One region of the Streptomyces sp. WAC05292 genome, then DNA from elsewhere that is predicted to be linked to it. Evidence: predicted binding sites of a transcription regulator. Region 1 holds the regulator's gene; each other region holds the start of a gene.

What was found. Region 1 encodes HrcA, which represses chaperone genes, less so after heat shock. Its sites were predicted from a motif close to TTNGCACTCNGNNNNNCNGAGTGCNAA; they were not measured.
Region 2: groES (co-chaperone GroES) is a predicted target of HrcA. The motif match lies at 1,604-1,630, and genes of this name have one in related genera.
Region 3: groL (chaperonin GroEL) is a predicted target of HrcA. The motif match lies at 1,469-1,495, and genes of this name have one in related genera.

The regions. Positions count from the first base shown of each region.
Region 1 is NZ_RPSE01000065.1:17,239-20,490, reverse strand. It holds gene EF903_RS10760 (DUF3097 domain-containing protein) at 1-84, opposite strand, end outside; gene EF903_RS10755 (MBL fold metallo-hydrolase) at 113-838, opposite strand; gene hrcA (heat-inducible transcriptional repressor HrcA) at 982-1,998, shown strand; gene dnaJ (molecular chaperone DnaJ) at 1,999-3,135, shown strand.
Region 2 is NZ_RPSE01000103.1:5,219-8,470, reverse strand. It holds gene EF903_RS14200 (FtsW/RodA/SpoVE family cell cycle protein) at 1-1,401, opposite strand, end outside; gene groES (co-chaperone GroES) at 1,777-2,085, shown strand; gene groL (chaperonin GroEL) at 2,199-3,252, shown strand, end outside.
Region 3 is NZ_RPSE01000220.1:3,147-6,398, forward strand. It holds gene groL (chaperonin GroEL) at 1-1,308, opposite strand, end outside; gene EF903_RS21195 (cold-shock protein) at 1,693-1,896, opposite strand; gene EF903_RS21200 (MoaD/ThiS family protein) at 2,302-2,580, opposite strand; gene thrC (threonine synthase) at 2,630-3,252, opposite strand, start outside.

The sequences.
Region 1 (3,252 bases):
CACCAGGCCGGGCTCGGCCGGCACCTCCGGGACGGGCCTGGGGCGCTTCCACTGCGGGGTCAGGTCGGGGGAGTACTCGCGCATCCGGCCGACACTAGGAGAGCCGACGCGCTCAGGCGCCCGACACGCCGAAGCGCGCCGCCAGTGTGGCGCGTTGCGCACGGACGAACGCCGCGTCGACCACCGCCCCGTGCCCCGGCACGTACAGGGCGTCCTCGCCGCCCAGCGCGAGCAGCCGGTCCAGCGCCGCGGGCCACCGGCCCGGCACCGCGTCGGGGCCGGCCTGCGGCTCCCCGGACTCCTCCACCAGGTCGCCGCAGAAGACCGTCTCCCGCTCGCCGGGCACGAGCACCGCCAGGTCGTGGCGGGTGTGGCCGGGGGAGACGTTCGCCAGGAGCGCCTGGACGCCGCCCAGGTCCAGCGTCCACTCGCCCGACACCAGGTGCCGCGGGACCACCAGCAGGTCGGCCGCCTCGGCGGCGTCCGCCGGGTCCAGTCCCTGCCGCACGGCGTCGCCGCGGAGCTCTTCGCGGCCCGCGGAGAGCTCGGCATCGAGGCCGACGGCGCCGTAGACGTCGGCGCCGGCGAAGGCCGCACCGCCCAGAACGTGATCGAAATGGCCGTGGGTGAATGCGATATGGGTCACGTGCCGGCCCGTCAGGTGCTCCGCCTCGGCCCGCAGCAGGGCCCCCTCCCGGACGCTCGAACCGGGGTCGACGATCAGTACGGAATCGTCCCCCACCACCAGTCCCACCGTGCAATCCCACACCGGGAGGCGCTTCCGGCCGGTCCGCCGGGTCAGCCTCTCCCAGCCCGCCTCTTCCCAAGCCACGTCCATACCGCGACGCTACCTGGCGGGCCGCCCTTGCTAGCCGCGTACCCCCCGGCCGTACACTGACCGGGGGATCTCTGGCACTCGTACGACCCGAGTGCCAAAACGAACGACCACCACGACCCGCATCACAGCTGGAGGTGCGCGCGATGCTCAGCGAACGCAGACTCGAGGTGCTGCGCGCCATCGTCCAGGACTACGTCGGGACGGAGGAGCCGGTCGGCTCCAAGGCGCTCACGGAGCGGCACCGGCTCGGCGTCTCGCCCGCCACCGTGCGCAACGACATGGCCGTGCTGGAGGAGGAGGGCTACATCGCCCAGCCCCACACCAGCGCGGGCCGCATCCCCACCGACAAGGGCTACCGGCTGTTCGTGGACCGGCTGGCGGGGGTCAAGCCGCTGTCGACGCCCGAGCGCCGGGCCATCCAGAACTTCCTCGACGGGGCCGTCGACCTCGACGACGTCGTCGGCCGCACCGTGCGGCTGCTCGCGCAGCTGACCCGGCAGGTCGCGATCGTCCAGTACCCCTCGCTGACCCGCTCGACCGTCCGGCACGTGGAGCTGCTCTCGCTGGCTCCCGCGCGCCTGATGCTCGTGCTGATCACCGACACGGGGCGGGTCGAGCAGCGGCTCGTCGACTGCCCGGCGCCCTTCGGCGAGGCCTCCCTGGCCGACCTGCGGGCGCGGCTCAACAGCCGGGTCGTGGGCCGCCGGTTCACGGACGTCCCGACGCTGGTGCAGGACCTGCCCGAGTCGTTCGAGCCGGAGGACCGGGGCACGGTGTCGACCGTGCTGTCGACGCTGCTGGAGACCCTGGCCGAGGAGGCCGAGGAGCGCCTGATGATCGGCGGCACCGCCAATCTGACGCGCTCCGGACACGATTTCCCCCTGACGATCAGGCCGGTGCTGGAGGCGCTTGAGGAGCAGGTCGTGCTCCTCAAGCTGCTCGGCGAGGCCAATGAATCGGGCATGGCTGTACGAATCGGGCACGAGAATGCCTACGAGGGACTGAACTCCACGTCCGTCGTCTCGGTCGGCTACGGTTCGGGCGGCGAGACAGTCGCCAAACTCGGCGTGGTCGGACCGACCCGCATGGACTACCCCGGAACGATGGGAGCGGTACGCGCAGTGGCACGTTACGTCGGACAGATCCTGGCGGAGTCGTAAGTGGCCACGGACTACTACGCCGTACTCGGCGTGCGCCGCGACGCATCGCAGGACGAGATCAAGAAGGCCTTCCGCCGCCTGGCGCGCGAACTCCACCCGGACGTCAACCCGGACCCGAAGACGCAGGAGCGCTTCAAGGAGATCAACGCCGCGTACGAGGTGCTCTCGGACCCGCAGAAGAAGCAGGTCTACGACCTCGGCGGCGACCCGCTGTCCTCCTCGGGCGGCGGCGGCGCCGGCGGCTTCGGTGCCGGCGGCTTCGGCAACTTCTCCGACATCATGGACGCCTTCTTCGGCCAGGCGGCGCAGCGCGGCCCGCGCTCGCGCACCCGCCGCGGCCAGGACGCCATGATCCGCCTGGACCTGGAGCTGGACGAGGCCGCCTTCGGCACGACCAAGGAGATCCAGGTCGACACGGCCGTCGTCTGCACCACCTGCTCCGGTGAGGGCGCCGCTCCCGGCACCTCCCCGCAGACGTGCGACATGTGCCGCGGCCGCGGCGAGGTCTCGCAGGTCACCCGGTCCTTCCTGGGCCAGGTCATGACCTCGCGCCCCTGCCCGCAGTGCCAGGGCTTCGGCACGGTCGTGCCCACCCCGTGCCCCGAGTGCGCGGGCGACGGCCGGGTCCGCTCCCGCCGCAGCCTCACGGTGAAGATCCCCGCCGGCGTCGAGAACGGCACCCGGATCCAGCTCGCGGGCGAGGGCGAGGTCGGCCCCGGCGGCGGCCCCGCCGGCGACCTGTACGTGGAGATCCACGAGCTGAACCACCCGGTCTTCCAGCGGCGCGGCGACGACCTGCACTGCACGGTCACCATCCCGATGACCGCGGCGGCGCTCGGCACCAAGTGCCCGCTGGAGACGCTGGACGGCATGGAGGAGATCGACATCCGGCCCGGCACCCAGTCCGGCCAGTCGATCCCGCTGCACGGCCGCGGCGTCACCCACCTGCGCGGCGGCGGTCGCGGCGACCTCATCGTGCACGTCGAGGTCCAGACCCCCGCCAAGCTGGACGCCCAGCAGGAGGAGCTGCTGCGGCAGCTGGCCAAGCTGCGCGGCGAGGAGCGCCCCATGGGCCAGTTCGCCCCCGGCCAGCAGGGTCTCTTCAGCCGCCTGAAGGACGCCTTCAACGGCCGCTGACCGGCCGCATCGCAACAGCCGCCGAGCCCGGCCCGGGAACGTCCCCGGGCCGGGCTCGGCGCCTTCCCGGGGCGCCGGGGCCGCCCGGCGCCGAGCACCGTGCCGGGCCGATGCGGT
Region 2 (3,252 bases), on a different contig from region 1:
CGGGCGCGCGTACGCCGGTGCGGCAGGGTGCGCCGCGCCCGCCGGCCCGCGCCGGTCGGCCTCGCGCTGCCGCTCCGCGCTGTCGCTGATCCGCAGCAGCAGCGCGACCATGATCCAGTTGGCGAGCAGCGACGAGCCCCCCTTCGCCAGGAACGGCAGGGCCTTGCCGGTCAGGGGGATCAGCCCGGTCACGCCCCCCGCCACCACGAACACCTGGAGCGCCAGCGCCGCCGCCAGGCCCACCGCCAGCAGCTTCCCGAACGGGTCGCGGGCGCCGAGCGCCATCCGCAGCCCCCGCTGCACGAGGAGCGCGTACAGCAGCAGGACGGCCATGACGCCGGCGAGTCCGAGCTCCTCCCCGACGGTGGTGAGGATGAAGTCGCTGCGGCCGGCGAACTTGATCAGCTCGGGATGTCCGAGGCCGAGCCCCGTCCCCGACATGCCGCCGCTGCCGAAGCCGAACAGCGCCTGCGCCGCCTGTTCCGAGGTGACGCCCGGCGGCCGCTGCTGCCGGTAGTACGACAGCGGGTCCAGCCAGGCCGCCACGCGCGCCTTGACGTGCGGCTCGGCCGAGCCGACCGCGAAGGCGCCGCCCGCGGCCATGACCAGGCCGCACACGATCCATCCGGTGCGCTCGGTGGCCACGTACAGCATCACCACGAAGACGCCGAAGAAGATCAGCGACGTCCCGAGGTCGCGCTCGAAGACCAGGACGAGCAGGGAGAGGATCCACACCGTGGCGATGGGGCCGAGCTGCCGCATCGGCGGCAGCCGCATCCCGAGGAACCGGCGGCCGGTCAGCGCCAGCGACTCCCGGTGGACCACCAGGTAGCCCGCGAAGAACACCGCGATCATGATCTTCACGAACTCGCCGGGCTGCACCGACAGCCCGCCGACGACGATCCACCGCTTGGCGCCGTACGTGTCCGCCGGGGAGAAGGCCGGCGCGGCCAGCAGCACCAGCGCCGCCGCCATCGTGAGGTAGATGAACCGCTGGAGCCGGCGGTGGTCGCGCAGCAGGGCCAGCGCCAGCAGGCAGGCCGCCACCCCGATGACCGTCCACACGAGCTGGCCGGGCGCGTACGCGTCGCCCCGGTACTGCTCGATGTACGCGTGGTCGAGCCGGTGCAGCAGCACCAGCCCCAGCCCCGTCAGCAGCAGGGCCAGGGGCAGGACGAGCGGATCGGCGTACGCCGCGAACCGGCGCACGCCCAGGTGGGCGACGAGGGCGAGCAGGCTCATGCTGGCCGCGAAGGCGGCCAGGTTCACCGGGAGCGCGCCGTTCAGCGCGAGTCCGGCGCTCGCGTGGCCGAGGACGGTGATGCCGACGGTGAAGGCGAGCAGCAGGGCCTCGGTTCGCCGGCGCGCGCCCGCCGGCGTGAGGGGCTTCAGGCCCCGCACGGCGCGCCCGGGCCGGCCGGAGTGATCTCGTCCGCATTCGGGCGCTTTATCTTCATATCTTCTACGACGCGCCCGGCCGCCCCGGGGTTGCCCCGGGCGGCGGACCCGCCGGGCCGGCGCGCCGCGGGCCCGCGGCGAAGCCCTGCGCGAGGTGCGGAATTCGGCCCGGGAGTGGCCGGAAGGCGTACGTCGACCGAGCGTGTTGGCACTCCGCTTGACCGAGTGCTAATCGCCGGAATAGTCTCGCACCTGGCACTCGCCCCCGGTGAGTGCCAACACAGCGACGGGCAGGTCCGGCACCCGCGACGACGGATCCACCTGGTCGCCACCTCAGACAGTTAACCCCGTGAGATCTCCGAAGGGGGAGGTCGGATCGTGACGACCGCCAGCTCCAAGGTTGCCATCAAGCCGCTTGAGGACCGCATCGTGGTCCAGCCGCTCGACGCCGAGCAGACCACGGCCTCCGGCCTGGTCATCCCGGACACCGCGAAGGAGAAGCCCCAGGAGGGCGTCGTCCTCGCCGTGGGCCCGGGCCGCTTCGAGGACGGCCAGCGCCTGCCGCTGGACGTCTCCGTCGGCGACGTCGTGCTGTACAGCAAGTACGGCGGCACCGAGGTGAAGTACAGCGGCGAGGAGTACCTCGTCCTCTCGGCTCGCGACGTGCTCGCGATCATCGAGAAGTAATTCACTTCTCCCAGCACTGCTTTGAGCTGCGCCCCTGGTCACCCCGCTGATTGCCGGGCGGCGAGGGGCGCGGTTCTTTGAACCCTAGTTTTCGAGAGGGCTGAACCGCTCCCATGGCGAAGATCCTGAAGTTCGACGAGGACGCCCGTCGCGCCCTCGAGCGCGGCGTCAACAAGCTGGCCGACACGGTCAAGGTGACGATCGGTCCCAAGGGCCGCAACGTCGTCATCGACAAGAAGTTCGGCGCCCCGACCATCACCAACGACGGTGTCACCATCGCCCGCGAGGTCGAGCTGGACGACCCGTACGAGAACCTCGGCGCGCAGCTGGTGAAGGAGGTGGCGACCAAGACCAACGACATCGCGGGCGACGGCACCACCACCGCCACCGTCCTGGCCCAGGCGCTGGTCCGCGAGGGTCTGCGCAACGTCGCCGCCGGCGCCTCCCCGGCCGCCCTGAAGAAGGGCATCGACGCCGCGGTCAAGGCCGTGTCCGCCGAGCTCCTCGCGACCGCCCGCCCGATCGAGGACAAGTCCGACATCGCCGCCGTCGCCGCGCTCTCCGCGCAGGACCAGCAGGTCGGCGAGCTCATCGCCGAGGCGATGGACAAGGTGGGCAAGGACGGCGTCATCACCGTCGAGGAGTCCAACGCCTTCGGCCTGGAGCTCGAGTTCACCGAGGGCATGGCCTTCGACAAGGGCTACCTGTCGCCGTACTTCGTCACGGACCAGGAGCGCATGGAGGCGGTCCTGGAGGACCCCTACATCCTGATCCACCAGGGCAAGATCGCCTCGATCCAGGACCTGCTGCCGCTGCTGGAGAAGGTCATCCAGGCGGGTGGCTCCAAGCCGCTGCTGATCATCGCCGAGGACGTCGAGGGCGAGGCCCTGTCGACCCTGGTCGTCAACAAGATCCGCGGGACGTTCAACGCCGTCGCGGTCAAGGCCCCCGGCTTCGGCGACCGCCGCAAGGCGATGCTCCAGGACATGGCCACCCTCACCGGTGCCACCGTCATCGCCGAGGAGGTCGGCCTCAAGCTCGACCAGGCCGGCCTGGACGTCCTGGGCACCGCGCGCCGCGTGACCGTCACCAAGGACGACACCACCATCGTCGACGGTGCGGGCTCCTCCGAGGACGTCCTCGGCCGCGTCAACCAGATCAAGGCCG
Region 3 (3,252 bases), on a different contig from region 1:
ACCGGTGGCCTCGTCGCCCTCCAGCTCCAGCTTCTCGAAGACCGAGGAGGCCTGCAGCAGGGCCACGCCACCACCGGCGACGATGCCCTCCTCGACGGCGGCCTTCGCGTTGCGGACGGCGTCCTCGATGCGGTGCTTGCGCTCCTTGAGCTCCACCTCGGTCGCGGCGCCGGCCTTGATGACGGCCACGCCGCCGGCCAGCTTCGCGAGGCGCTCCTGGAGCTTCTCGCGGTCGTAGTCCGAGTCGGAGTTCTCGATCTCGGCGCGGATCTGGTTCACGCGACCGGCAACCTGGTCGCTGTCACCGGCACCGTCGACGATGGTGGTCTCGTCCTTGGTGATGACGACCTTGCGGGCGCGGCCCAGCAGGTCCAGGCCGGCGTTCTCCAGCTTGAGGCCGACCTCCTCGGAGATGACCGTGCCGCCCGTGAGGATGGCGATGTCGCCGAGCATGGCCTTGCGGCGGTCGCCGAAGCCCGGGGCCTTGACGGCGACGGACTTGAAGGTGCCGCGGATCTTGTTGACGACCAGGGTCGACAGGGCCTCGCCCTCGACGTCCTCGGCGATGATCAGCAGCGGCTTGCCCGACTGCATGACCTTCTCCAGGAGCGGCAGCAGGTCCTTGACGTTGCTGATCTTGGAGTTGGCGATCAGGATGTACGGGTCGTCGAGGGACGCCTCCATACGCTCCATGTCGGTGGCGAAGTACGCCGAGATGTAGCCCTTGTCGAAGCGCATGCCCTCGGTGAGCTCGAGCTCCAGACCGAAGGTCTGCGACTCCTCGACGGTGATGACGCCTTCCTTGCCGACCTTGTCCATGGCCTCGGCGATGAGCTCGCCGATCTGGGTGTCGGCGGCGGAGATGGAGGCCGTGGAAGCGATCTGCTCCTTGGTCTCGACGTCCTTCGCCTGCTCCAGCAGGGCGCCGGAGACGGCCTCGACGGCCTTCTCGATGCCGCGCTTGAGGGCCATCGGGTTGGCGCCGGCCGCCACGTTGCGCAGGCCCTCGCGGACGAGCGCCTGGGCGAGGACGGTCGCGGTGGTCGTACCGTCGCCGGCGACGTCGTCCGTCTTCTTGGCGACTTCCTTGACCAGCTCGGCGCCGATCTTCTCGTACGGGTCCTCGAGCTCGATCTCCTTGGCGATGGAGACACCGTCGTTGGTGATCGTGGGGGCGCCCCACTTCTTCTCAAGGACGACGTTGCGACCCTTGGGGCCAAGGGTGACCTTGACGGCGTCGGCGAGCTGGTTCATGCCGCGCTCGAGGCCGCGCCGGGCCTCCTCGTCGAACGCAATGATCTTGGCCATCTGAAGTGGTCCTCCAGGACTGGGGTTTCCCCCTGCGCCGCCAGGCGCGCGGGGAGGGGTGGATTGCTCCGGACCGCGTCCGCGCCCGCGACGGACGGCCTGCGTGACCGGCGGTTCCTTCCCGCCGGACCTGCGGGCCTCACCGACCCGGTCCCGTGTAGTAGCACTCTCACTCGTAGAGTGCTAACGCCAATGATTAGCACTCGACCCCCGCGAGTGCAAGCGGCTTCCCGCCATCCCCGGCCACCGCAGGCGACACGCCCGCCGCGGCGCCGGCGGCCGGAAGGGCGGCGGAGCGGCCCCGGCCCGGAACGCACGGAGGGCCCGCACCCCTCCTCAGGATGCGGACCCTCGTGTATGCGTCGGTGGTCGATCGCGCCGGGACTAGACGGCGAGCTTGACCATGTCCGCCTGCGGACCCTTCTGGCCCTGCGAGATCTCGAACTCGACCCGCTGACCCTCTTCAAGGGTGCGGTACCCGTCCATCTGGATGGCGCTGTAGTGGACGAACACATCCGCACCACCGTCGACCGCGATGAAGCCGTAGCCCTTCTCCGCGTTGAACCACTTGACGGTGCCCTGAGCCATGCCTAACTCCCCTATTACTGGCCCTTGCGCAGGACCGCACTTCGCGGTCCCGGGTCAGAACTTGCGCCGGAACGCCTCGACCGCGGCTGAATGTATCTGCACCGGTGCTGTCTGCAACAGGTCAATCCGACGAGAAATCTGGTCACACCGAAAGCGGAAAATAGACCGAAAATTTGTCATATTCCCGGGCAACTCGGACCTGGCATATCGCGCCAAAGCCCCATAACGCACCCGCACATTGACTCAATGTCACCCATCACGCGACCCGTTCATATGCGGCGGGCAAGAACAGCGGAGGGGACTTCCCCAACTCTACCGCGCCCAACCAAGCAGAATTACCCCCTCCGCTTTTTGCCGGAGGGGGTAATCGGGGTCGTGCGCGTGCGTAAGGGTGCGTGCGTGCGGTCAGCAGCCGCCGGCGACGGCCGGAATGATGGACACGCCCGCGCCGTCCGGCGTCGCCGCCTCCAGCCCGCCCTCGAAGCGGACGTCGTCGTCGTTGACGTACACGTTCACGAAGCGGCGCAGCCTGCCCTGGTCGTCCAGGACGCGCGCGGCGATCCCGGGGTGGTTCGCGTCCAGCGACGCGATGACCTCGGCGAGGGTGGCGCCCTCGGCGGGCACCTCGGCCTGGCCGCCGGTGTAGGTGCGCAGGATGGTGGGGATGCGGACGTTGACGCTCATGGCGCTTCTGCCTTTCCGGGCGCGGGGTGCAGCGGGGTGCAGGGGAGGGTCAGGCCAGGCCGGCGGCGCGGAACGCGTCCAGGCTCGGGCGGATCACGGCGGTCTGCCCGCTGTCGGCGGCCACCGCCTCCAGGGTCTTCAGGCCGTCGCCGGTGTTGAGGACGACGGTGGTCAGCGAGGGGTCGAGCTGCCCGTTCTCGATCAGCTTCCTCGTCACGCCGACGGTCACGCCGCCGGCGGTCTCCGCGAAGATGCCCTCGGTCCGGGCCAGGACCTTGATGGCCTCGACGACCTGCTCGTCGGTGACGTCCTCGACGTAGCCGCCGGTGCGGCGCGCGATGTCCAGCACGTACGGGCCGTCCGCCGGGTTGCCGATCGCGAGGGACTTCGCGATCGTGTTCGGCTTCTGCGGGCGGACCACGTCGTGGCCGGCCTTGAACGCGGTCGACACCGGGGAGCAGCCCTCGGCCTGCGCGCCGAAGACCCTGTACGGCCGGTCCTCGACCAGGCCCAGCTTCACGAGCTCCTGCAGACCCTTGTCGATCTTGGTGAGCTGCGAGCCGGAGGCGATCGGCACCACGATCTGGTCGGGCAGCCGCCAGCCGAGCTGCTCGCAGATCTCGTACGCCAGCGTCTTCGAGCCCTCGCCGTAGTACGGGCGCAGGTTGACGT